4 regions of the Promicromonospora sp. NPDC060204 genome follow, and region 1 is predicted to be linked to each of the others. Evidence: riboswitches for the same ligand, from Rfam matches in the RefSeq annotation. Region 1 holds a riboswitch; each other region holds the start of a gene.
The links. A riboswitch is a leader RNA that binds a small molecule or an ion and turns the genes downstream of it on or off. The one in region 1 is predicted to bind S-adenosylmethionine.
Positions count from the first base shown of each region.

Region 2: another riboswitch for S-adenosylmethionine. It lies ahead of ACFWEJ_RS26420 (methylenetetrahydrofolate reductase); the one in region 1 lies ahead of ACFWEJ_RS24785 (aminotransferase class V-fold PLP-dependent enzyme).
Region 3: another riboswitch for S-adenosylmethionine. It lies ahead of ACFWEJ_RS09400 (LLM class flavin-dependent oxidoreductase); the one in region 1 lies ahead of ACFWEJ_RS24785 (aminotransferase class V-fold PLP-dependent enzyme).
Region 4: another riboswitch for S-adenosylmethionine. It lies ahead of metE (5-methyltetrahydropteroyltriglutamate--homocysteine S-methyltransferase); the one in region 1 lies ahead of ACFWEJ_RS24785 (aminotransferase class V-fold PLP-dependent enzyme).

Region 1 is NZ_JBHWZO010000280.1:1,813-7,450, reverse strand. It holds gene ACFWEJ_RS24800 (hypothetical protein) at 1-567, opposite strand, end outside; gene ACFWEJ_RS24795 (amidase) at 738-2,243, shown strand; gene ACFWEJ_RS24790 (hypothetical protein) at 2,399-2,995, shown strand; gene ACFWEJ_RS24785 (aminotransferase class V-fold PLP-dependent enzyme) at 2,999-4,417, opposite strand; SAM riboswitch class IV at 4,449-4,563, opposite strand; gene ACFWEJ_RS24780 (phosphotransferase enzyme family protein) at 4,609-5,388, opposite strand; gene ACFWEJ_RS24775 (rhodanese-like domain-containing protein) at 5,605-5,638, shown strand, end outside.
Region 2 is NZ_JBHWZO010000333.1:407-5,876, forward strand. It holds gene ACFWEJ_RS26405 (extracellular solute-binding protein) at 1-998, shown strand, start outside; gene ACFWEJ_RS26410 (carbohydrate ABC transporter permease) at 1,071-1,946, shown strand; gene ACFWEJ_RS26415 (carbohydrate ABC transporter permease) at 1,946-2,869, shown strand; SAM riboswitch class I at 2,964-3,080, shown strand; gene ACFWEJ_RS26420 (methylenetetrahydrofolate reductase) at 3,085-4,029, shown strand; gene ACFWEJ_RS26425 (N-acetylmuramoyl-L-alanine amidase) at 4,223-5,458, shown strand.
Region 3 is NZ_JBHWZO010000053.1:17,499-23,136, reverse strand. It holds gene ACFWEJ_RS09415 (O-acetylhomoserine aminocarboxypropyltransferase/cysteine synthase family protein) at 1-994, opposite strand, end outside; gene ACFWEJ_RS09410 (GNAT family N-acetyltransferase) at 991-1,650, opposite strand; gene ACFWEJ_RS09405 (rhodanese-like domain-containing protein) at 1,647-2,114, opposite strand; gene ACFWEJ_RS09400 (LLM class flavin-dependent oxidoreductase) at 2,161-3,315, opposite strand; SAM riboswitch class IV at 3,725-3,836, opposite strand; gene ACFWEJ_RS09395 (GH92 family glycosyl hydrolase) at 4,345-5,638, opposite strand, start outside.
Region 4 is NZ_JBHWZO010000147.1:7,977-13,614, forward strand. It holds gene ACFWEJ_RS18130 (Cmx/CmrA family chloramphenicol efflux MFS transporter) at 1-635, shown strand, start outside; gene ACFWEJ_RS18135 (hypothetical protein) at 811-1,380, shown strand; gene ACFWEJ_RS18140 (LysR family transcriptional regulator) at 1,402-2,307, opposite strand; gene ACFWEJ_RS18145 (type 1 glutamine amidotransferase domain-containing protein) at 2,351-3,055, opposite strand; SAM riboswitch class I at 3,233-3,336, shown strand; gene metE (5-methyltetrahydropteroyltriglutamate--homocysteine S-methyltransferase) at 3,345-5,638, shown strand, end outside.

The DNA of each region.
Region 1 (5,638 bases):
GATAACACCCAGCGCGATGATGAAGAAGGCCACCGTCTTCGCCACGAGCGGGCCGTAGGAAACGCGGCCCATGGTGTTCATGAGAAGGTCCTTCACCACATTCGCGATGGCGCCGGCGATCACCACGATGATGATCGCGACGACCAGGCTCGGGAGCCATGCCACGATCTGGTTGACGATCGCGCTCACCGGGTTGGTGGGACCGAAGGCGCTCAGCGCGAGCTGGAGCGTGATGAGCAGGATGAAGTAGTAGATGATCTTCGTGAGCAGCGCGATCGGCTCGATGCCCGACCCGGCGAGGAGCCGGTTCGCCCCCGCGCGCTCGAGCACCTTGTTGAAGCCGATCCGCGTGAGGATCATGCCCACGAACCGGGCGATCGCCTTGGCGATGAAGTACCCGATGAGGAATACCACCAGGAACACGAGGAGCTTCGGGATGAAGCTCGCGACCGCACCGAGCGCGTCCGTGATCGGTGCCAGCCAGTCGACTGCGTTCGGCACGAGTGCCGTATTGAAGAATGTCATGGTGTTCTCCCCCTTCGAGATATTTCTGTGCACCTCGGGCACACCGTGATGGCGCGGCGCAAAGGTGACAGCTCCGCACGAACATATGCCGGAGAAGCGCATTCTGCGCGGCGGAATTACACGGTGCAGAGTTCCATTCGCCCGTAGCGCTGGGTATCAACGCAGGTCACATCGTTGAATGCGATTCGTCAGAAAGCGTCTAGCCTGACGGGATGGATGCCCTGCACGAGCGGACCGCCGTCGAGCTCCGCGACCTTCTCGCCGCCGGAGAGCTCACCCCCACCGAGGTGACCGAGCACTACCTCGACCGGATCGAGCGGCTGAACCCCGTTGTCGGCGCCTTCGCCACGGTCACCCCCGAGCAAGCCCGGAAACGGGCGGCCGAGCTCCAGGAGAACCGCGGGACGGGTTCCGGCGAGGGCACGCCGCCGCCGTCGGGCAGCCTGTGGGGCCTGCCCACCGGGGACAAGGACCTGTGGAACAGGGCGGGCGTGCCCACCGGCTTCGGGTCGCGCGCCTTCGCGGGCCTGCCGCCGGCCGAGGAGAGCGACGAGATCGTGCAGGTGCTCGACGACGCCGGGATCGTCAGCCTCGGCAAGACTGCCGCGCCCGAGCTGGGCTTCCCGGCCTACACCGAGCCGGTCGGCGCCGCCCCGGCGCGTACCCCCTGGGATCTGGGCCGCGGCGCGGGTGGCTCCAGCGGCGGAGCGGCCGCCGCGGTGGCGGCGGGCCTGCTGCCGTTCGCGCCCGGGTCCGACGGCGGCGGGTCGATCCGCATCCCCGCGGCGGCCTGCGGAGTCGTCGGCCTCAAGCCAACGCGCGGGCTGCTGCCCGCGGGCAGCGGCGTCGACTCCCTGGGCGGGCTGGTCGTGAACGGGCCGATCGCGCGCACCGTCGCCGACGCCGCCCTGCTGCTGGAGGCGATGCTCCCGCGGCGCGCCGGGGGCGGCGTCGCGCACCCGTACACGCTGCGGGCGCCGTCGTACGCCGCGGGTGCCTACCTCGCGGCCGCGCAGCGTGCCGAGCTGCCTGCCGAGGAGGCCGGCGACCCCGGTCGCCTCGCCCGGATCGGCGTGACCACGTCGTCGGCGTGGGACGGCTTCTACGACATCATCGTGTCCCCCGAGGCCCGCGCCGCGCTGGACGCCGGGGTGGGCGCCCTGGCCGGCCTGGGGCACGAGGTCGACGAGTTCGCGCTGGCCGCAGCCCCCGAGTACGCCCCGGCGTTCCGGACCCTGTGGATGGGCGGCGCCTCAGCGGTGCCGATCGACGACCCGGAGACCCTGGACAAGCTGGAGCCGCTGACGCAGTGGCTCATCCGTACCGGCCGCACGGTCCCCGCCCGGCAGCTCGCCGAGGCGGTGCGCACGCTCACCGGCTTCGAGCGCTCCCTCGTGGCGCAGGTCAGCGCCTACGACGCCGTCGTGACCCCCGCGCTCGCGCTCACCCCGCGGCCGATCGGCTGGTACGACGCGGAGGATCCGGAGCGGAACTTCGAGCAGCAGTGCCAGTACACGCCCTTCACGTCGATGCTCAACGTCGCCGGGCTGCCCGCGATCACGGTGCCGACCCACTGGACCGCGCCCACCGCCGAGGCGCCGGCCGGGCTGCCCATGGGGGTGCAGATCATCGGCCGGCCGGGCGGAGAGCTCACGCTGCTGGCGCTGGCGGCCCAGATCGAGGCGGCGCTTCCCCGTCCGCAGGCCTTTCCGCTCTGACGTGTCAGGCGTACAGGTCCACCAAGGGACCTGTACGCCTGACACTTCGGTGGTGGCCGAATGTGGTTCCGCGGCCCGGCGACGCGTGCTTGGGTACCCCTAGTGGGTATCCAACAGCGACGGCGCCACAGCGCCGGGACAGGGAGAACGGGACCATGGCCGAGACGTTCGAGACGACCGCCCCCGCGCGGCCGAGCCGGTGGACCGGGACCTGGCCCGCCAACACCGCCTGGATCGTGCTCGGCATTCTGACGGGCTTCGCCCTGCTGGTGGGCGGGACGGCGATCGTGGGCGGCACCTGGCAGGACGCCGTCGCCGAGGACCCGACCACCGCGATCGGCGTCGCGACGCTGTGCTACCTGGCCGCCGCCGTGACCGGCGTCCGCTGGACGGCCTGGCTCGTCGCCCTCCTGGCGTCCGCGATCCCCGTCGCGTCCGAGCTGCTGGACACGCCGCGCTGGATCGCGTTCGTCCTGGTGGGGCTGGTCCTGGCCGGCATCGGGCTGGCCCGCGGACGCCGCGCGACGTGGCCGCAGGCCGCCGCGATGGCCGGCTTCTTCGGGGTCGCGACGGCAGCCCTGTTCCTGGAGCCGCGGCTCGGGCTGGCCCTCGCGGGCCTCGCCCTCGCCGCGCACGCCGGGTGGGACGTGGTGCACTACCGCCGCGACGTCGTGGTGAACCGTTCGCTCGCGCTGTGGTGCATCGGGCTGGACCTCACCATGGGCGGCATCTGCGTGGCCCTCGCGCTGTAGCCGTCAGTCCTCGTCCGGGAGGCAGCCGAAGGCCTCGTCGAAGCCCAGGGCTGCCGTCGCCAGCAGGCCCGCGAGGCCGGAGCCCTCGGGCACGGGGCGCGGGTCGTCGGTCACGACCCACAGCCCGTCGACGACGTCGTACCCGGCCTGCGGGCCGTCCTCGACCAGGCTGCCGACGGCGGCGATCAGGCGCTCGATCTCCTCGCCCGCGGTGCCGACGCCGACCGAGGCGCGCACCGCCCCGGCGTCGAACCCGAGCCGGCCGAGCAGCGGGTGCGCGCAGAAGCGGCCGTCCCGGACGCCGATGCCGTGCTCCGCGGACAGGTACGCGGCGACGAGTCCCGGGTCGTACCCGGTCACGGTGAAGGTGACGACGCCGACCGGGTCGACGGCGTCCGCCCAGACCCGCACGACCTCGACGCGGTCGATCGCCTCGAGCCCGGACACGAGCCGGCGGCGCAAGGTGTTCTCGTGCGCCACGACCTCGGCCGGGTCGAGCGCGGCCAGCTCCTCGCAGGCCGCCGCGAGCGCCACCGCGCCGATCACGTTGGGCGAGCCGGCCTCGTGGCGCGCGGGCCCCTCGTGCCAGTCGGTGCCGCCCACGCGCACGCGCCGGACGGCGCCGCCGCCGGCGAGGTACGGCGTGCCCTGGTCGAGCCAGTCGCGGTGACCCACCAGCACGCCGGCGCCGAACGGGGCGTAGGTCTTGTGCCCGGAGAAGGCGAGGTAGTCCACGCCGGTGGACTCCAGCGAGATGCGGCGGTGCGGCACGAGCTGGGCGCCGTCGAGCGCCACGCGCGTCCCGAACTCGTGGGCGACGGCGACGATCTCGGCGATCGGGAGGGACTCGCCGGTCACGTTCGAGGCGCCGGTCAGGGCGAGGAGGGCGTACGGGCGGTCCTCGGCGGCGTCGGCCAGCTCCTCCCGGATCTGGGCGACGGTCTCGGCCACGGTGGCACCACCGGTCAGCACGGTCGCGCCGGTGGTGCGCTGCCAGGGCAGCAGGTTCGCGTGGTGCTCGACGTCGAGCACCAGCACGCGGCCGGGCTCGCCGTCGGCCTGCGCGGGGACGCAGCCGGCGAGGAGGTTGAGGGAGTCGGTGGTGTTCCGCGTGATGATCGTCAGGTCGTCCTCGCGGGCGCCGACGAACGCGCCGATGGTGCGGCGCGCGGTCTCGTAGAGCGCCGTGCTCACCTGGGAGAGGTAGCCCGCGCCGCGGTGCACGCTGGCGTACAGCGGCAGCACCTGGGTGACGCGGTCGGCGACGGCCTGCAGGGCCGGGGCCGACGCGGCGACGTCGAGGTTCGCGTACGAGACCTGCGTGCCGTCCACGAGCGGGACGAGCGTCCCGCCGCCCACGACGGGGCGCAGCGGGGCGAGATCGGTCACCGCGGTGGCACGGCTGAGAGTGGGAGCAGACATGGCGTCCTCCAGCACAGTCCTGGGGGAGGTTCCCCCGCGCTTGCCGCACGCGGGCTGCGCGCGGCCTGGTCGTCACCCGGGGCACCCCACCGCGGAGGGAGGGTTGCCGGCCAGCGAGCCGGGGCTTGACGCTGGCGCTCATGACCTGCGGCCATCCTGTGCTGCGGGCAAAACTCCTGTCAACGCATGTCTCAGATGCTGGTCCCACGTTCTGGGCGGGCCGCGCGGGCCGCGAGATCGGCGACCCGGGCCGCGTCCGAGCGGTACATCGCGGCATGGTCGCGCAGCTCGGCGGGCCCGCCGTCGTCGGCCCTGGCCTCGCTGAACGCGGCGAGCTCCGTCAGGCGCTCCGCCATCGTGCCGAGCACGTCGGCGCGCGACCAGCAGGCCCCGTACGCGGCGACCAGCGCGTCCAGCCGGGCCAGCGGGTCCAGGTGCCCGACGTCGTAGGTCACCCCGGCGAACGCGTCGCCCGCGAACGGGGCCAGGCGGTACGCGGTGTACGCCAGGTCCCACAGACGCGGTCCCGGCGCCGCCGTGTCCACGTCGATGAGGCCGGCGAGCCGGCCCGCGCGGAACACCATGTTGTACGGCGCGGCGTCGTTGTGGCAGACCACCTCGGCCGGCTCGCGGGCGGGCAGCTGCCAGACGGCGTCCGGCAGGTCGAGATCGAGGGACGCGTCGTGGAGCCGGCGCAGCAGGCGCCCGGCGTCGCGCAGGTTCTCCTCGGACCAGAGCCACTCCGGTGCGGGCCAGCCCGGGACATCGCCCGGGAGGAACGAGACGACCTCGCGGCCGCGGTCGTCGAGCCCGAAGGGCTCCGGCACGTCCGTGACGCCCCGGTCCCGGACGTGGCGCAGGTACGCGTGCACCGTGGCCGTCCACGGTCCGGCGGTCCGGCGCACCGTGTCGCCCACGCGCACCACCGCGTTCATGTTCCCGCCGGTCAGCGGCTCCTCGTCAGCAGACATCGGCGTCACCGTACCGAGGATCGGCTTTCCCTACTATTTTACTGGGGTTACCTGTCGAGACACTGTTCCACCCACCGGACACCATGTCGTAGGGTTGGCAACGACCATCCCGAGCGGCCGAGTGACGTGGCACGACGACGCCGCAGCAACCCAGCGTTCCCCGCAGCAGCGGAGGACGGACGAGGGTGCTACCGCCACGACCGATGGAGGAGCATCATGAGCGACCCCGCGCGCGTCGAAGCACGACCGG
Region 2 (5,470 bases), on a different contig from region 1:
CCGTCATCGCCACCAAGATCCAGGGCGGCGACGCACCCGACATCTACAACGGCGGCCCCTTCGCCGGCTTCGCCGCGGACGAGCTGCTGTACCCGGTCGAGGAGGTCACCTCCGAGGAGACCTACGCCGACTTCCAGCCCACGTTCCTGGAGAACGCCCAGGTGGACGGCACCACCTACGGCCTGCCGTTCATCGCCTCCGCTCGCGCGCTGTTCGTCAACGACGCGCTCCTGGAGGAGGCCGGCGCCGAGGTCCCCACCACCTGGGACGAGCTGCTCGAGTCCGCCAAGAAGGTCTCGGAGCTCGGCGGCGGCGTGGCCGGCTACGGCATGCCGCTCGGTTCCGAGGAGGCGCAGGCCGAGGCAGCAGTGTGGCTGTGGGGCGGCGGCGGAACCTTCGGCGACGCCGAGGCCATCACCATCGACACCCCCGAGAACCTCCCGGGTGCCGAGTTCGCCAAGAAGATGATCGACGAGGGCGCCACGCAGGCCGACGCCGGTGCGACGGACCGCAGCCCGCTGTTCGACATCTTCGTCCAGGGCAAGGTCGGCATGCAGATCGGCCTGCCGCCGAGCGTCGGGCAGATCGAGTCCGACAACCCGGACCTGGAGTACTCGATCCACCCCATCCCCACCGAGGACGGCTCGCCGTTCACGCTGGGCGTGGCCGACCACCTCATGGCGTTCCAGAACGACGGCGACAAGCAGGAGGCCATCACGGCCTTCTTCGACTACTTCTACTCCGCCGACGTCTACGTGCCGTGGGTCCAGGCCGAGGGCTTCCTGCCCACCACCCTCTCGGGCTCCGAGCAGCTCGCCGGCGAGGAGGCGCTCGCGCCGTTCCTCGAGGTGCTGCCCGACGCGCAGTTCTACCCGAGCACCAACCCGGACTGGCAGGCCGCGGACTCCGCCTTCAAGGCCCTCTTCGGCCAGCTCGACGGGAAGAAGTCGGCGCAGGACGTCCTGACCGAGATCCAGGGACAGGTCGACGCGGGCTGACGCCCCGCACCGACCGCCGTGCCCGGCACGGCTGACCACACGCAACGCCGAACCGAAAGCACGGGGAACTTGGTGAAGGACCTGTTGAAGGCCCTGCCGTGGATCGGGCCCGCGGTCGCACTCATTGCGGCCGTGGTCCTGTTCCCGGTCGGCCTGATGTTCTGGAACTCGACACGCGACATCAGCCAGAGCGGCTTGGACGACGGGGGAGTGGGCCTCGCGAACTTCGCGACGGTCATCGGCTTCCAGTACTTCTGGCCCATCCTCGGCCGCACCGTCGTGTGGGTCGTGGTCGTCGTCGCCTGCACCCTGATCGGGTCGCTGGCGCTCGCGGCACTGCTGAACAAGGCGTTCCCCGGCCGCCGGCTGGTGCGGATGGCCGTCATCGTGCCGTGGGCCTCCAGCGTCGTCATGACGACGCTGGTGGTGCACTACGGCCTGGAGCCGTACTTCGGCATCATCAACTCGTTCCTCGTGGACGTCGGCCTGATCAGCACGCCGGAGGGTTACGGCTGGACTCGCCACCCGGGCACCGCGTTCGCGTGGGCCATGGCGGTCGCCGTGTTCGTGTCCCTGCCGTTCACCACCTACACGGTGCTCGCCGGGCTCCAGACGGTGCCCGGCGAGACCGTGGAGGCCGCGCGGATCGACGGGGCGAGCGGGGCGCGCACCTACTTCAGCGTGGTGCTGCCGCAGCTGCGGGGCGCGATCTCGGTGGCGGTGCTGATCAACATCATCAACGTGTTCAACTCGCTGCCGATCCTGCGCGTCATGACGGGGTCCATCCCCGGGTACGACGCCGACACCGTCATGACGATGATCTTCAAGTACATGCAGAACCAGCGGCAGATCGACCTGGCCAGCGCGCTGTCCGTCATCGCGTTCCTGGTGGTCATCGCCATCGTCGCCGTCTACGTGCGGGTCGTCCGCCCCCTGGAGGAGGTCTGATGACCGCGATCACCGACCCGGGGACCACCGCGCACAGCGCGGCCCGGCCGCCGTCGGACAACCGGAGGCGGGTGCGGAAGTACACGACGGACCAGGTGCCGCTCGGGTCGCTGCTGCTCCGGCTGCTGGCCGGGCTCGTGGTGCTGGTGGTCTTCCTGCTGCCGTACCTGATCATGTTCTTCGGCTCCGTGAAGACCAAGGCCGAGATCAGGTCGGTCGACCCCACCTACTTCCCCACGGAGTGGCACTGGGACAACTACGTCACGATGTGGTCCACGCCCGAGACGCCGCTGGCGCAGAACCTGATCTCCACCCTGGTGATCTCGCTGTGCGCCACGCTGCTCGTGCTGGCCGTGGCGCTGCCCGCCGCCTACTACACGGCGCGGTTCCGGTTCACGGGCCGGCTCTTCTTCCTGTTCCTCGTGATCGTGACCCAGATGGTGCAGCCCGCCGTGCTGACGTCGGGCCTGTTCCGGCAGTTCATCGCCATCGGGATCCTCGACACGTGGGTCGCGATGATCCTGGTCAACGCCGCGTTCAACCTGTCGTTCGCGGTCTGGATCATGCACAGCTTCTTCGCGGGCATCCCCAAGGAGGTCGACGAGGCGGCGCAGCTCGACGGCGCCGGCACGTTCGCCGTCCTGACCAAGATCAACCTGCCGCTCGTCTGGCCGGGCATCGTGACGGCGGTCGTGTTCACGTTCGTCGCCTCCTGGAACGAGTTCGCGGCGTCGCTGGTGCTGCTGACGACGGCGGGCAACCAGCCGCTGTCCGTGGCGCTCACCAAGTTCGTGGGCCAGTACGAGACGTCCTGGCAGTACGTGTTCGGGGTGTCCGTCGTGGCGATCGTGCCCGTGGTGATCCTGTTCATGATCATCGAGAAGCGCCTGGTGGGCGGCCTGGTGGCCGGGTCGGTGAAGTAGCGGGCGGGCCCGGTCCACACACCGTGGACCGGGCCGTCTCGACCTCCGGACGAATTCTGTCCCAGTGCTGGACGGGCGCTTAACATGGTGGCGAACCCCATCCAGAGCGGTCGAGAGTCCTGGCTCCCTGACACCGCAGCAACCTGCCGACCTTCTGCCGCGTCGCCGCGGCGCGAGGGACGCAAGGTGCTCACGCCAGGTTCGATGGAGCAGCCATGGTCGCCGAGGTACACCCGCACCGCCCGACGGTGTCGTTCGAGCTGATGCCTCCGCGCCGGCCGAACGCCGCGCCCAACTTCTGGGAGACGGCGCAGCGGCTCGTGGCGGCCCGCCCGGACTTCGTCTCCGTGACCTACGGGGCGGCCGGCGGCGACCGGGCCACCGCGCGCGAGGTGCTCGCCACCCTGCTGCGCGGCACGCCCGTGCTCCCGGTGGCCCACCTGACCTGTGTGGGCGCGTCCCGCGAGGACGTGTCCGCGGTGATCGAGGAGTTCCTCGAGGCCGGGGTGCGGTCCTTCCTCGCCCTGCGCGGCGACCCGCCGCGCGACGAGCCGGACTGGCGCCCCCCGGCCGACGGTGTGCGCTCCAGCGTGGACCTCGTGCGGCTCCTGCGGCAGGTGGACGAGCGGCGGTGCGCCGCCGACGTCAGCACGGCGCTGCGCTCGGCCGCCCGGCCGCTGGCCATCGCCGTCGCCACGTTCCCGGACGGCAACCCCGGGGCCGGCACCACGCGCGAGCAGGAGGTGCGCCGGCTGCTGGAGAAGCAGAAGGCGGGCGCTAGCTTCGCGATCACCCAGTTCTTCTACCGCGCGGACTCGTACACCGGGTTCGTCGAGGCGGCCCGGGCGGAGGGCGTGACCATCCCGATCCTGGCCGGGATCCTGCCCACCACCGAGGCCCGGCGCCTGCGCCGCGTCCAGGAGCTCACGGGGGTGGCGGCGCCCGCGGACCTCCTGCGCGACCTCGACCGGCTCACCGCGCCCGACGGCGCCGTCGACCCCGAGGCCCAGCACGCGCACGGCATCGAGTTCTCCGCGGCGCTCGCGCGCGAGGTGCTCGACGCCGGCACGCCCGGCCTGCACGTCTACACGTTCAACAAGCACCGCCCGGCCCTGGACCTCCTGGACCGAGTGGGCCTGACAGGCCGAGCCGCCGCCTAACCCCTTCGTTGAGTGCTGGCTATTTGTTGCTTTCCACGCCCGAAACCAACAAATAGCCAGCACTCAACGGGTTGGGCGGGCATGTTGTGTGGGGGATGGGGTGGGTGTGATGTACCCGCCGGTCGGCAGAGCGGCCGATACTACGGATGAAAATCGGCACGTCACAGCGCGACCGAACCGTGGAGGCCCCACCGTGCACGAACACGACCACAGCTCCACCGACTGCAGTCCCGACAGCCACGCCGCGTTCGGGCGGCGCGACCTGCTGCGCGGCGCCGTCGTCCTCGGCATCGGTGCCGCGGGCGCGACGATCGCCGCGCCCGCCGCCGTCGCCGCCCCCGCGCCCGCGGCTCCCGCCGGGAGCGCGCCCGGCGCCGCCCCGGCGCGGACGGCGGACGCCCCGCCGTCCCTGGCACCGGACCCCGAGGCGCCCGCCGACGCGCCGCCCGGCGCCGTGGCCGGGGTCGAGGTGGCCGCGCCGACGATCGCGAGCTGCGCCACCTGGGGCGCCGCGGCGGCCCGCGGCACGATCGACACCGTCTCGACCAACCCGAACAAGATCCTGATCCACCACACGGCGTCGGCCAACGTCACCGACTACTCGCAGGCCGCCGGGTACCAGATCGCGCGCGACATCCAGCAGTGGCACTTCGCCAACGGCTGGGTGGACACCGGGCAGCACCTCACGCTGAGCCGCGGCGGGTACGTCATGGAGGGCCGGCACGGTGCGCTGTCGCGGCTGCAGAACGGCAGCGGCACGGTCGTGGGCGCGCACGCCCCCGGGCAGAACAGCCAGGCCATCGGCATCGAGAACCAGGGCACCTACACGAGCGCCACGCCGCCCGCGCAGCTCTGGAGCCGGTTGGTCGAGCTGTGCGCGTACATCTGCGACCAGTACGGCATCGCGCCCACCCAGATCTACGGGCACCGGGACTACACGGCGACGGCCTGCCCGGGCGACGTCCTGTACTCGATGCTGCCGCAGCTCCGGTCCGAGGTGGCCGCGGCCCTGGCGGGCACGAGCTGGTCCGTGATCGTCGACAACACCTCGGCCGGCTTCTCCGCCGGCGCCTCCTGGCTGACGTCGTCCTTCTCGGCCGAGCGCTACGGCGCCGACTACCGCTACGCCACGCCGGCCGAGGTCAGCGACCTGGCGACGTACTCGGCCACGATCCCGTCGAGCGGCTCGTACCGGGTGGAGGCATGGTTCCCGGGGATCGCCGGCTACAACACGTCGACGCCGTTCATCGTCTACACCGGCACCGGCTCGTCGACCATCCGCGTGGACCAGTCCGCGGCGGGAGGGGCGTGGCTCTCGCTCGGCACCTACGCGATGACGGCGGGCACCCGCACGGTCGTGGCGGTCAGCCGCTGGACCCAGGGCACGGCGTACGTCGTGGCGGACGCGATCCGGATCACCCGCCTCTAGCCCCGCCCGCCC
Region 3 (5,638 bases), on a different contig from region 1:
CGGAGTAGTCCACCGACGCCACCTCCGGCCGGAACGCCAGCCAGCGCGCGACCTCCAGCGCCGCGGCGCTCTGCCGCGCCACCCGCAGCGACAGCGTCTCGATCCCCTGGCCCACGAGGAACGCGTTCAGCGGTGACGGCGTCGGGCCGAACCGCGGCGCCACGGTCTCGCGCAGGTACGCGAGGCGCGCGTTGCCGCCGTGCCGGTCGGCCACGCTCGGCCCGCCCGTGCGGCTCGGCGCCACGAGGTGCGGGTACAGCGCGCCCGAGGCGCGCGGATCGAACGTCCCGGCGTCGACGACGACGCCGCCCAGTACCGAGCCGTGCCCCGCCAGGAACTTGCTGGCGGAGTGCACCACGACGTCGGCGCCGTGCTCGATAGGCCGCAGCAGGTACGGCGTGGCCAGCGTGTTGTCCACGACGAGCACCAGCCCGTGGGCGTGCGCGACGTCGGCCACGGCCGCGAGGTCGGGCAGGTCGTTGCGCGCGTTCGGGATCGACTCCAGGAAGAGCACGCGCGTCTCGGGGCGGATCGCGCGCTCCCAGGCGGCGGGGTCGGCGGCGTCGTCCACGAAGTCGGCCTCGATGCCGAGGCGCGGCAGGTTCTCCAGGAGCAGCCCGCGCGTGCCCTCGTAGATGCTGGACGCGGCGAGCACGCGCTGCCCGGCCTCGACCAGGCCGAGCAGGGCGACCGTGACGGCCGCCTGCCCGCTGGCCAGGAACAGGGCGTCGGTGCCGCCCTCCAGGGCGGCGATCCGCTGCTCGACGGCGGCCGTGGTCGGGTTGCCGGTGCGCGTGTAGGCGAAGCCCTCGCCGGCGCCGAAGTGCCCGGCCGCCTGCTCCCACTCCTCGAACTCGAACCCGGCGGTCAGGTAGACCGGCGTGGCGCGGGGCACCACGCGGGCCGACGGCGCGGCGGCGGGCGAGGTGGCGCGCCCGGCGTCGTCCCGCCCCGCGCTGCGCGCGTGCACCTGCCGGGTGGCGAAGCCGGTCATGGGCGGCCGTCCGTGGAGTTGATGTCGGCGTCGGCGAGGTCCGTGCCGGCGCCGGCGTCGGCGACGTCGAGGCCGAAGGCGAGCAGTCGCGTGGGCCCCTGCTTCGTCTCGACGACGCGCGTCTCGCGCTCGTACAGGCGCCCGAAGCCGAGCCGTTCGTACAGGCGGTGCGCAGCGCGCATCTGGTCGCCGGAGTTCAGCACGACGCGCCGCGCGCCCCGGTCGCGCGCGAGCCCGATGACGTGCCGCACGAGCGTCTCGCCCACGCCACCCCCGCGGGCGTCGGGGTGCGTCGCGAGCAGGCGGAAGTCGAGCTCGCCGTCCTGCGCGAGCTGCGACAGCGCCGGCCCGCCGAGCGCCGGGATGACGACGACGCCGAGCACGCGGGTGGTCCCGCCGCCCGAACCCGTCTCCGCGGCCGGCACCGCGACCCAGACCTCGTGCTCGCTCGCCCAGCGGCTGACGTCGCCGAGCGACTGGCGGTAGCCGTCGCTGATGTCGAAGTCGTGCGTGTAGGCGGTCACGAGCACCTCGGCGGCGGCCCGGTGCTCGTCGTCCCGCACCCGCCGGACGACGACGCTCGGCGCGCTGCCGCCCGTGCCGCCCACCGTGCCGCTGACCGACCGGGCCGCCCGGACCTCGTCCGCGATCGTCATGGTGCCGCGCTCGGCGCCGTCGCGGGCTGGTCCGCTCCGGCGGTCGCGGGCTGGTCGGCAGCCTCGGTCGCCGACTGTCCTGCCGTGTCCACGACGGGCTGGTCCGCCGTTGCCGCCGCCGGCTGGTCCGCCGCCTCCGTCGCGGGCAGCCCGGCCTCCTTCCAGGCGGGGAAACCGCCGTCGACGTGCGAGACGTCGGTGTAGCCGCGGGCCGCGAGCGCCTCCGCGACCGGGCCGGAGCCGTTGATCGAGCCGCACACGATCACGACGGGCGTGTCGAGGGTGATCGCCGGGTTGTCGGACGGCCCGAACAGCGCGTCGAGGTTGTTGCGGTCCGCGAGCGTGGCGCCCGGGATCTCGCCCGCCGAGGCGCGGCCCGCGGCCGAGCGGACGTCGATCAGCAGGGCGCCGCCGGCGACCTTGGCGCCCGCGGCGTCGGGGGTCTGCAGCTCAGGGGTGGTCATGGTGGTCTCCTCCGGGTCGTCTGTGGTTCGTCGGGTCGTCAAGCCGTCAGGCGCTCAGCAGCCGGCCCGTGGGCAGCGCCCGCTCGGCGGCCTCGACGTCCGACAGCCCGAGCGAGCCGCGCAGCGACGTCGCCGTCCGCTCGGTGCGGAACAGGCCCGCCTGCTGGAGCGCGGGGACGAGGTGGTCGGTGATGGTGTCGAGGTCGGAGCTGAGCGAGGACGGCCGCAGCAGGAACCCGTCGACGGCGCCGACGGTGGTCCAGTCGGCGATCAGGGTGGCGAGCTCGTCGGGCGTGTCGGCGACGACGAGCCCGTCGCCCATGGCCGCCGTGCCCTCCAGCGCCTCGACGAGCTCGAGCCGGGCCCGCGCGCTGGCCCGTTCCTGCGCGAGCACCACGTAGACCTCGGCGAGCACGCGCAGCTCCTCGGGGTCGCGCCCGGCGGACAGCGCGGCGTCCCGCACGAGGCGGCGCAGCCGCACCGCGTGCGCGGCGTCGGTGACGGTGATCCGCGCGACGTCGGCGGTGCGGCCGGCGAGCGCCGCGCTGGCCTCGGAGCGCACGCGGACGACGACGGGCGGGGGCACCTGCGGCAGCGCGTCTCCTTCGGCGCGGCGGCCCCGGACGGCGAACCGGATGCCGTCGTGGTCCACGCGGAACCGGCCCTCGGCGTCGAGCTCGACCGCGCCCGACCCGCTGCCGGGACGTCCGGTCCACACCTGGGTCACGGACCGGATGCCGAGCTCGACGCGCGCGGCCCAGGCGTCGTCGGACTCGGGGAGCTTGCCCTGCCGCACGGCCTGCCAGCCCGCCCGGCCGCTGCTGGCGCGGTCGATGCTGCTCAGCGCGACGGCGGCGTGGCCCGCCTCGACGTGCACCGTGTCGACGGCGGCGACCAGCCCGATGCCCGATGTGACCCGGGCGGCCCGGGCCGCGGCGACGGCCGTGTCCAGCCGTCCAGTGACCTGGCTGCGGCCGGGATGGAGCAGGAAGCCCTCGTCGAGGCTGACGAAGTCGAGCAGGCCGCGGTCGGCGGTCCGCACGAGGTGCAGGAACCGCTCGCCGTCGAACGGACGCGGCGCGACCGGGCCACGTGCCCGGTGGGCGCCCGGACGGGCGCCGGCGGAGGTGAGGTCCACGCCGAGCACGACGGGACGGGAGGAGGTGGGGGCGAGGGACGTGGGCTGCGACGGGTACGGCACGGCGGGGCTCCGTTCGGGCTGCGGCTGCGCGACGGCGCCCGGAGGACCCGGCCGGCGCGCGCAGGGTGCGCGACGGCGTCCAGGGGTCACCCGGGAGCGTGGCTGCCAGAGGGCAGGAGTGGGACGTCCGGTCAGGAACGTGAGGGCCGGATACGGCCGGGGCTCGGCGTGCGGCGCCGAGAGGAGTTCCGGGCGGCGGACCGGTGGCGCCTGTGGCGACCGGTCAGCGCGTCGGGGCTGTCAGTGTGGGACTGTCGCCGTCAGCGACAGGAGCAGTGACAACACATGTCCTCGCGCGGGGCAGCACCAGCCCGCACGGTGACGTTCCGGGACGGCAGGGACACGTGGACGGCGGGGGCAGCGCTCCGGGTCATCGTCGTTCTCCTCACCTGCTCGCCCATCGGCGAGCGACGCGTGTTGTCATCCGCCGGCGGCGGTGGACCTGGTCCTCACCCGGGGCACCCACCCGCGCGGGGGGTTGCCGTCCGACCAGCCGGGGCTTCGCGTCGGAACTCATGACCTGTCGAGGCTTTCTACATCTCTCCGATCGGATTGGTGTGGTTGGTCTCGATGTCACAGAAGATACGAATGGAACCCATAGAAGTCAATGATCCTTGCCCAGATCTCACATCCCGGGACCAGGGTCTCGCCGGCAGGCGGGGGTGTGCTGGTGGACGCGGGCGCGGACGCGGCGCGGCCCCGCCCGAGCAAGGTGCGCTTCTACCCCGTCATTGGGCCCGGAACCAGGCTGTTTTCGGGCCCAATGACTGGGTAGAAGCGCACTCTCGCCTGGCCCCTTGCTCACTCACACACCGGCGTCGGCGACCAGCCGGAGTCACGCACCGAACCGGCCGGGGTCACGAGACGAGCCGAGCGGTCAGCCGAACTCGTGCGATCGACCGACACCGCCGAGCCCACACAACGCAGAAGTGCGCTTCTACCCAGTCATTGGGCCCGGAACCAGGCTGTTTTCGGGCGTAATGACTGGGTAGAAGCGCACTTCGGGATCGGGGTGGGCTCGGCGAGGGGCTAGTCCAGGAGGAGCTCGATCTGGGCAACGGCGCCGGGCTCGGCAAGCTCCAGCCGGAGGCCGGTGAGCGGCACCGGTTCGTCGAGCACGAAGGGGCGGAGCTGGCTCGGCCAGCGCCACTCCTCGCCGGACCGCTCGTCGAGCACCCGGCCGTCGGCCGCGACCAGACGCCATGCGGACGGCGCCGTGTCGGACGCCGGGCCAGAGGTCAGCGTGTAGGCGCGCAGCACCGATCCGGCCGGGACCTCGGCGGCGGGAGCCCAGTCGAGCACGCCGTCCACCGCGGCCGACGTCGTCAGGTCGCCGTCGGTCAGGTGCGGCAGCGCACCCTCCACGCCGCGCCAGCCGCCGTCGGCACGCCGCCACGGCCGGTCGGACGCCGAGTAGTCGCCGACCCCCGCGGCACTGGCCGCATCACCAGCACCAGCACCAGCACCAGCCTCGTCGTCCGACGGCACACCCCACCGGGTCGGGGTCTCCGACAGCACGAAGCGCAGGGTCGCTCCCCCGACGAGGTCACCGTTGTCGATCGACGGCGCAGTGATCTCCCGCGCCGCAGCCGCGCCGTCACCACCCGCCACGTCCAGCCCCTCCACATACCGCCGCCCGGCCGCCCCCGGCGCCTCGATCACGAGGTCGCCGTCGGGCCGGTGCACCACCGCCCGGTCGAACAGCGGCGATGTGACCGCCCACCGCGGCGAGCCGATCTCCAGCGGGTACAGCCCGAGCGCGGCCAGCACGTACCAGGCCGACATCTCGCCGTTGTCCTCGTCGCCGTGGTACCCCTGCCCGATGTCGTTGCCGGTCCACAGCCGCGTCAGGATCTCGCGCACGACCTCCTGGGTGCGGTCCGGCCGCCCGGCGACCGACCACGTCCAGGCGATGTGGTGCGACACCTGGTTCGACTGTCCGAGCTGGCCCAGGCGCACGTCGCGCGCCTCGAACATCTCGTGGATCGGGGACCCGTAGCTCCCCGGCTTGTCGGCCTGCTCGGGCTCGGTGAAGAACCGCTCCAGCAGCCGCTCCAGCCCGGCCCGCCCGCCGTGCAGGGCGGCCAGCCCCGCGCCGTCGTGCACGGGGTGGAACAGGAAGTTCCAGGCGTCGGACTCGGTGTAGTCGCCGCCCCACGCGTCCGGGTCGAACGGCGCCGGGTCGAACGCGCCGTCCCGGGCGCGGCCGCGGAAGAACCCCGTGGCGGCGTCGAAGAGGTGCACGTACCCGAGAGCGCTCTGCCGCAGGTAGGCGGCCTCGTCGCGCAGGGCCCGACGGCGCCCGTCCGGGGTCCCGGGCGCG
Region 4 (5,638 bases), on a different contig from region 1:
ACGCCGGTACCCCGCGCGCCCGGCTGGACCTACGGACCGAGCTCGCCGCGCTGCGCTCCCCGCGCCTGCTGCGCCACCTCGTGCTCGGGGTGCTGGTCAACGGCGCGACGTTCTGCGCGTGCACCTACCTGGCGGTCGTCGTCACCGACGGCGCGGGCCTCGGGTCCGCGCTGGTGCCGGCCGTGCTGGCCCTGTTCGGCCTGGGCGCCTTCGCCGGGGTCTCGGCCGCGGGCCGGCTCGCCGACGCCCACGGCGGCCGCCTGCTCGTGATCGCCGGCCCCGCCCTGCTCACGGGTTGGGTCCTGTGGGCCGCGCTCCCCGCGAGCCCCGTGACGGTGTGGGTGCTAGCGCCTGTGCAGGGCGCACTGTCGTTCGCCGTCGGCGGCACGCTGATCGCCCGCAGCATGGCGGCGGCCCACGGCGCGCCGACCATGGGCGGCGCGTTCTCGACCGTCGCCCTTAACCTCGGCGCGCTCGCCGGACCGGTGCTCGGCGGGAGCGCCGTCGTGGCGCTCGGGCCCGCCGGACCCCTGGCGGCGAGCGCGGCGCTGACGGCGGTGGCCGTCGTGCTCGGGGCGACAGCCCGCGCACACCCGGCAGGCCTCGGGGAAGACGTCACGCGTCCGAGGGCGTAACGCTGAGGTAGCAGTGCTAGCTGAGCGTTACCTCCTCGGCTGTGCAACGTGTTCCCCGGGAGACCGCCGGGAGCCGTCGCGTGCCCGGGGAATCCGCGGCGACATTCTGACCGCGACGCCGTCGTGCCTGGTAGCGTCCCCGGCACGACGGCGTCGAGCACCAGCGAGGAGACGGATGCAGCCCCTGTTCCCCCTACGGGCACGTTTCGCGGTGCTGGTCCCTGCCGTGCCGGTCCGGGCCGTGCTGGTGCGGGCCGTGCTCGTACCTGCCGTGCTGCTCCCCGCCGTGCTGACGTCCTGCTCTGCGGGTCCCGACGTCCCGGCCGGACCCGCAGAGCCGGCCCCCGCACGCGAGGCCGCGACCGAGCAGTACACGGCGGCGCTGGACGACGTCCTCGGCGCGCTCCAGGAGGCCGTCCCGGAGGTCGAGTGGACCGCCAAGGACCGCTTCCCGTCCCTCACCGAGCAGCCGGACGGCGAGTGCGTGCTCTTCCTCGCCGAGAGCCTGGGCGAGGGCGACCTGTACGAGCCCAGCGACGGCCTCGCCGACCTGGCCGCCGGGCTCGACCCGGTGCTCCAGGAGCACGGCTTCGACCCGCTGTCGGACGTGACCCACGCCGAGCACGGGGGCGACTCCTACGTGACGGCGACCGACCCGGCCGGCTGGGAGCTCCGGGTCTCGGCCTACCCGCCGCTCGTCGGCCTCTCGGGTCCGGTGGAGAGCGACGAGTGCGCCGAGGCGTGACCGGCCCGGCGACATGACCCGCTAGAGACTCCCCCACTCCGCGGCGGCCTCGGTCAGCCGCGCCTGGACGGCGGCGACCGCCGGCCCGTGCGGGACGCCGCGGCGTCCCGCGAGATACAGCGTGTTCAACGGGGGCGCCTCGGGGTGGTGGAGCTCGACCACCTGCCCGGCGTCCAGCGCGGGCGCGACCAGGTACTGCGGCAGCACGGACACGCCCGCACCGCCGGTGACGGCGGCGAGCACGGCGCGCAGGTCGGGCACCACCAGCGCCGTCGTGTTGGGCGGCCGCCGGCCGAACTCGCTGCGCCAGTACCGGCGCACGATCGGCAGGTCCTCCGCGTAGGCGACCAGCGGCAGGTGCGCCAGGGCGGCCACGGGGTCGGCTGCCAGACGCCCCGCGTCCACGGTGTGGGCCAGCGCCGGAGGCCCGACGAGCAGGAACTCCTCGTCGACCAGCGGCGTCGCCGCCACAGCGTCCTGCCGCGGGCGCACCGAGGACACGACCAGGTCGAGGTGGCCGGCCGCCAGCGCGGCCAGCAGCTCGTCGCCGAGCCCGAGCGCCGTACGGAGCTGGAGGCCCTGCGCGACGAGCGGCACGAGCGCGGGCAGCACACGCACCGTCATCAGCTCGGCCGCCCCGCCGATCCGGACGAGCCCCCGCACCGCCGGCTCGACGTCGCGGGGACCGAGCGCCGTCCGGAGCCCGTCCACGTGGAGCCCCACCTCGGCGGCCAGCGCCACGGCGCGCTCCGTGGGCTCGGCGCCCCGGCGCGACCGCACGAACAGGCGAGTCCCGAGCTGTTCCTCCAGGCGGGCGAGCTGCCCGGTGACGGCGGGCTGGCTCACGCCCAGCCGCTCGGCCGCCGCCGACAGCGACCCCGTGCGGTAGACCTCCAGGAACGTGGCGAGGAGGTCGAGACCCGGCACCGGCACCCCCTCCGTCGTCGTCCTGCCCACAGGCTAGCCGGGCTCAGCGCGCGGCGAGCGCCTTGAGCACCGCCTCCGCGGCGGCCGCGCTGGACTGCGGGTTCTGCCCGGTGATCAGGTTGCCGTCCTGGACCACGGTGCTGCTCCAGGGTGCGCCGACCTGGACGACGGCGCCGCGCTCGCGCAGCCGTGACTCGACGAGGTAGGGCGCGGCGTCGCCGAGGCCGCCCTGGCGCTCCTCCTCGTCCGTGAACGAGGTGAGCGCCCGGCCCGCGTAGGTGAAGGTGCCGTCCGGCTCCTGGGCGCTGAGCAGCGCGGCGACGCCGTGGCACAGCGCGCCCACGGTCGTCCCCCGGTCGTTCGCCGCGAGCAGCAGGCGGCCGAGGTCGGCGTCGTGCGCGAGGTCCGCCATGGGGGCGTGACCGCCCGGGACGTAGATCGCGTCGTAGTCGTCGCCGCGCACGTCGGCCAGCGTGAGCGGGTGGGCGAGCTGGCCGGCGATGCCGTCGAGGTAGGCGCGGAACTCCGCGGCGTCGGCGGCGGGCACCCCGCCGCGCTCGTCGAGGCTGACCGCGTCGACCGTGGGCGCGACGCCGCCCGGCGTCGCGACGTCGACCTGGGCGCCGGCCGCGGTGAGGACCCGGTGGGAGGCGGCGACCTCCTCGGCCCAGTAGCCGGTGGGGTGCTCGGTGCCGTCGGCCAGGCGCAGGCTGTTCGCGGCAGAGACGACCATCAGGATCTTCGACATGGTGTGGTTCCGATCTGTTCGGGGAGCTGCCCGCTGGGTGCGGTCCTCGGGGAACGTCAGAATCCATCACCGGATGCCGAAACGGTCAGCCGGATCCATCACCAAACTTATGACCCCGATTTGTCCGAGGCGTGGACGGTTTGCCGACCACATCCCGGGCATGCCTACGATCAAGTCTCATCATCCAGAGCGGTCGAGAGTCCTGGCTCCACGACACCGCAGCAACCTACCTCCGAGGCGCCAATCTCGGGGCAAGGTGCTAACGCCAGGTCCGATGGAGCTGATACGCATGGCAGTCACGAACCCGCACCTTCCCACCGCCACGATCCTGGGCTACCCGCGCATCGGCCGGAGGCGCGAGCTCAAGCGCGCCGTCGAGTCCTTCTGGGCCGGCCGCACCACCGCAGACGAGCTGGAGGCGACCGCCCGCGACCTGCGGCAGACCACCGCCCGCCGCCTCGTCGACCTGGGCCTGGACGCCGGCAACGCTGCCGTCCCCGGCTCGTTCTCGTACTACGACCAGGTGCTCGACGCCGTCGCCCTGCTGGGCGCCGTGCCCGACCGCTTCGCCGGGCTCACCACGGACGGGGGGCGCCTGCCCCTCTCGGCCTACTTCACGGTGGCCCGCGGCGAGGGCGACAACGCGCCGCTCGAGATGACCAAGTGGTTCGACACGAACTACCACTACCTGGTCCCGGAGATCGGTCCGGACACCCCGATCGGGTTCGTCGACGACCGCGCCGTGCGCGAGTTCACCGAGCTGGCGCAGCCGGCCGACGGCGGCCAGGCCGTCGTGACGCGCCCCGCGTTCGTGGGCCCGGTGACGTTCCTGCTCCTGAGCAAGGCAGTGGGCGACGCCCCCGAGGGCTTCCGCCCCCTGGACCGGCTCGACGACGTCGTCGCCGCCTACGCCGACCTGCTGCGCGCGCTCGCCGCCGCAGGTGCGCCCTGGGTGCAGCTCGACGAACCCGCCCTGGTCACGGACCTGCTGGACGTCCCCTTCGACGAGGTCGCCGACGCCGTCCGCCGGGCCTACGCCACGCTGGCGACCGAGCTCTCCCCCGCCGCGTCCGGGGCCGACGGCGCCGCCGCCGAGCGCCCCGCGATCCTGGTCACCGCCCCGTACGGCGACCTGCGCAGCGAGGCCGGCGACGGGCTCGCCCTGCTGGCCGGCACCGACGTCGAGGCGATCGCGATCGACCTGGTGCGCGGTGCCGCGCCGACCGGACCGGTCCCCGGCCTGGAGTCCAAGACCCTGGTCGCGGGCGCGATCGACGGCCACAACATCTGGCGCGCCGACCTCGACGCCCGCCTGACCGTCCTGGAGGGCCTGGCGGCCCCGGGCACGGGCGTCGGCGCCGGGACTGTAGCCGTCGGCACCTCGACGTCGCTGCTGCACGTGCCGCACGACGTCGCCGACGAGCCCCGCCTCGACGCCGACCTGAAGTCGTGGCTCGCGTTCGCGGACCAGAAGGTCGCGGAGGTCGTCACGCTGGCCACCGCGCTGACCGAGGGCCGAGCGGCGGTCGCCGACCAGCTCGCCGAGTCGACCGCGGCGGTGAGCTCCCGCGCCGCGGCGCCCGGCGTCGTCGTCCCCGCGGTGCGCGAGCGGACCGCCGCGCTGACCGCGGCCGACGTCGAGCGCGCGCCGTACGCGGAGCGGGCGGCCGCGCAGCAGGCGCGGCTCAACCTGCCGCCGCTGCCGACCACGACCATCGGGTCGTTCCCGCAGACCTCGGAGATCCGCAGCACGCGCGCCGCGTGGGTGCGGGGCGAGCTGTCCGACGCCGACTACACGGCCGCCATGCGCGCCGAGATCGCGAGCACGGTCGCGCTCCAGGAGGAGCTGGGCCTGGACGTACTGGTGCACGGCGAGCCCGAGCGCAACGACATGGTGCAGTACTTCGCCGAGCAGCTCGACGGCTTCGCGACGACGGTCAACGGCTGGGTCCAGTCGTACGGCTCGCGCTGTGTGCGGCCGCCCATCCTGTGGGGCGACGTGTCGCGGCCCGCGCCGCTGACGGTCGAGTGGACGGCGTACGCGGCGTCCTTGACCGACAAGCCGGTCAAGGGCATGCTCACGGGCCCGGTCACGATCCTGGCCTGGTCGTTCGTGCGCGACGACCTGCCGCTGGGCGACACCGCCGACCAGGTCGCCCTGGCGCTGCGCGACGAGGTGACGGACCTGGAGGCGGCGGGCATCGGCGTCGTGCAGGTGGACGAGCCGGCGCTGCGCGAGCTGCTGCCGCTGCGCCGCTCGGCGCACCCGGGCTACCTCGACTGGTCGGTGCGCTCGTTCCGGCTCTCGACCGCCGGGGCGGACATCGCCACGCAGGTGCACACGCACCTGTGCTACTCGGAGTTCGGGCAGGTCATCGGCGCGATCGACGGCCTGGACGCCGACGTCACGTCCGTGGAGGCGGCCCGGTCCCGCATGGAGATCGTGCCCGAGCTGGCCGACGCCGGGTACGGCCGCGGCATCGGACCGGGTGTCTACGACATCCACAGCCCGCGCGTGCCGTCGGTGCAGGAGGTGACCGACCTGGTCGAGCTCGCGGCCAAGTCGATCGACCCGCGGCTGGT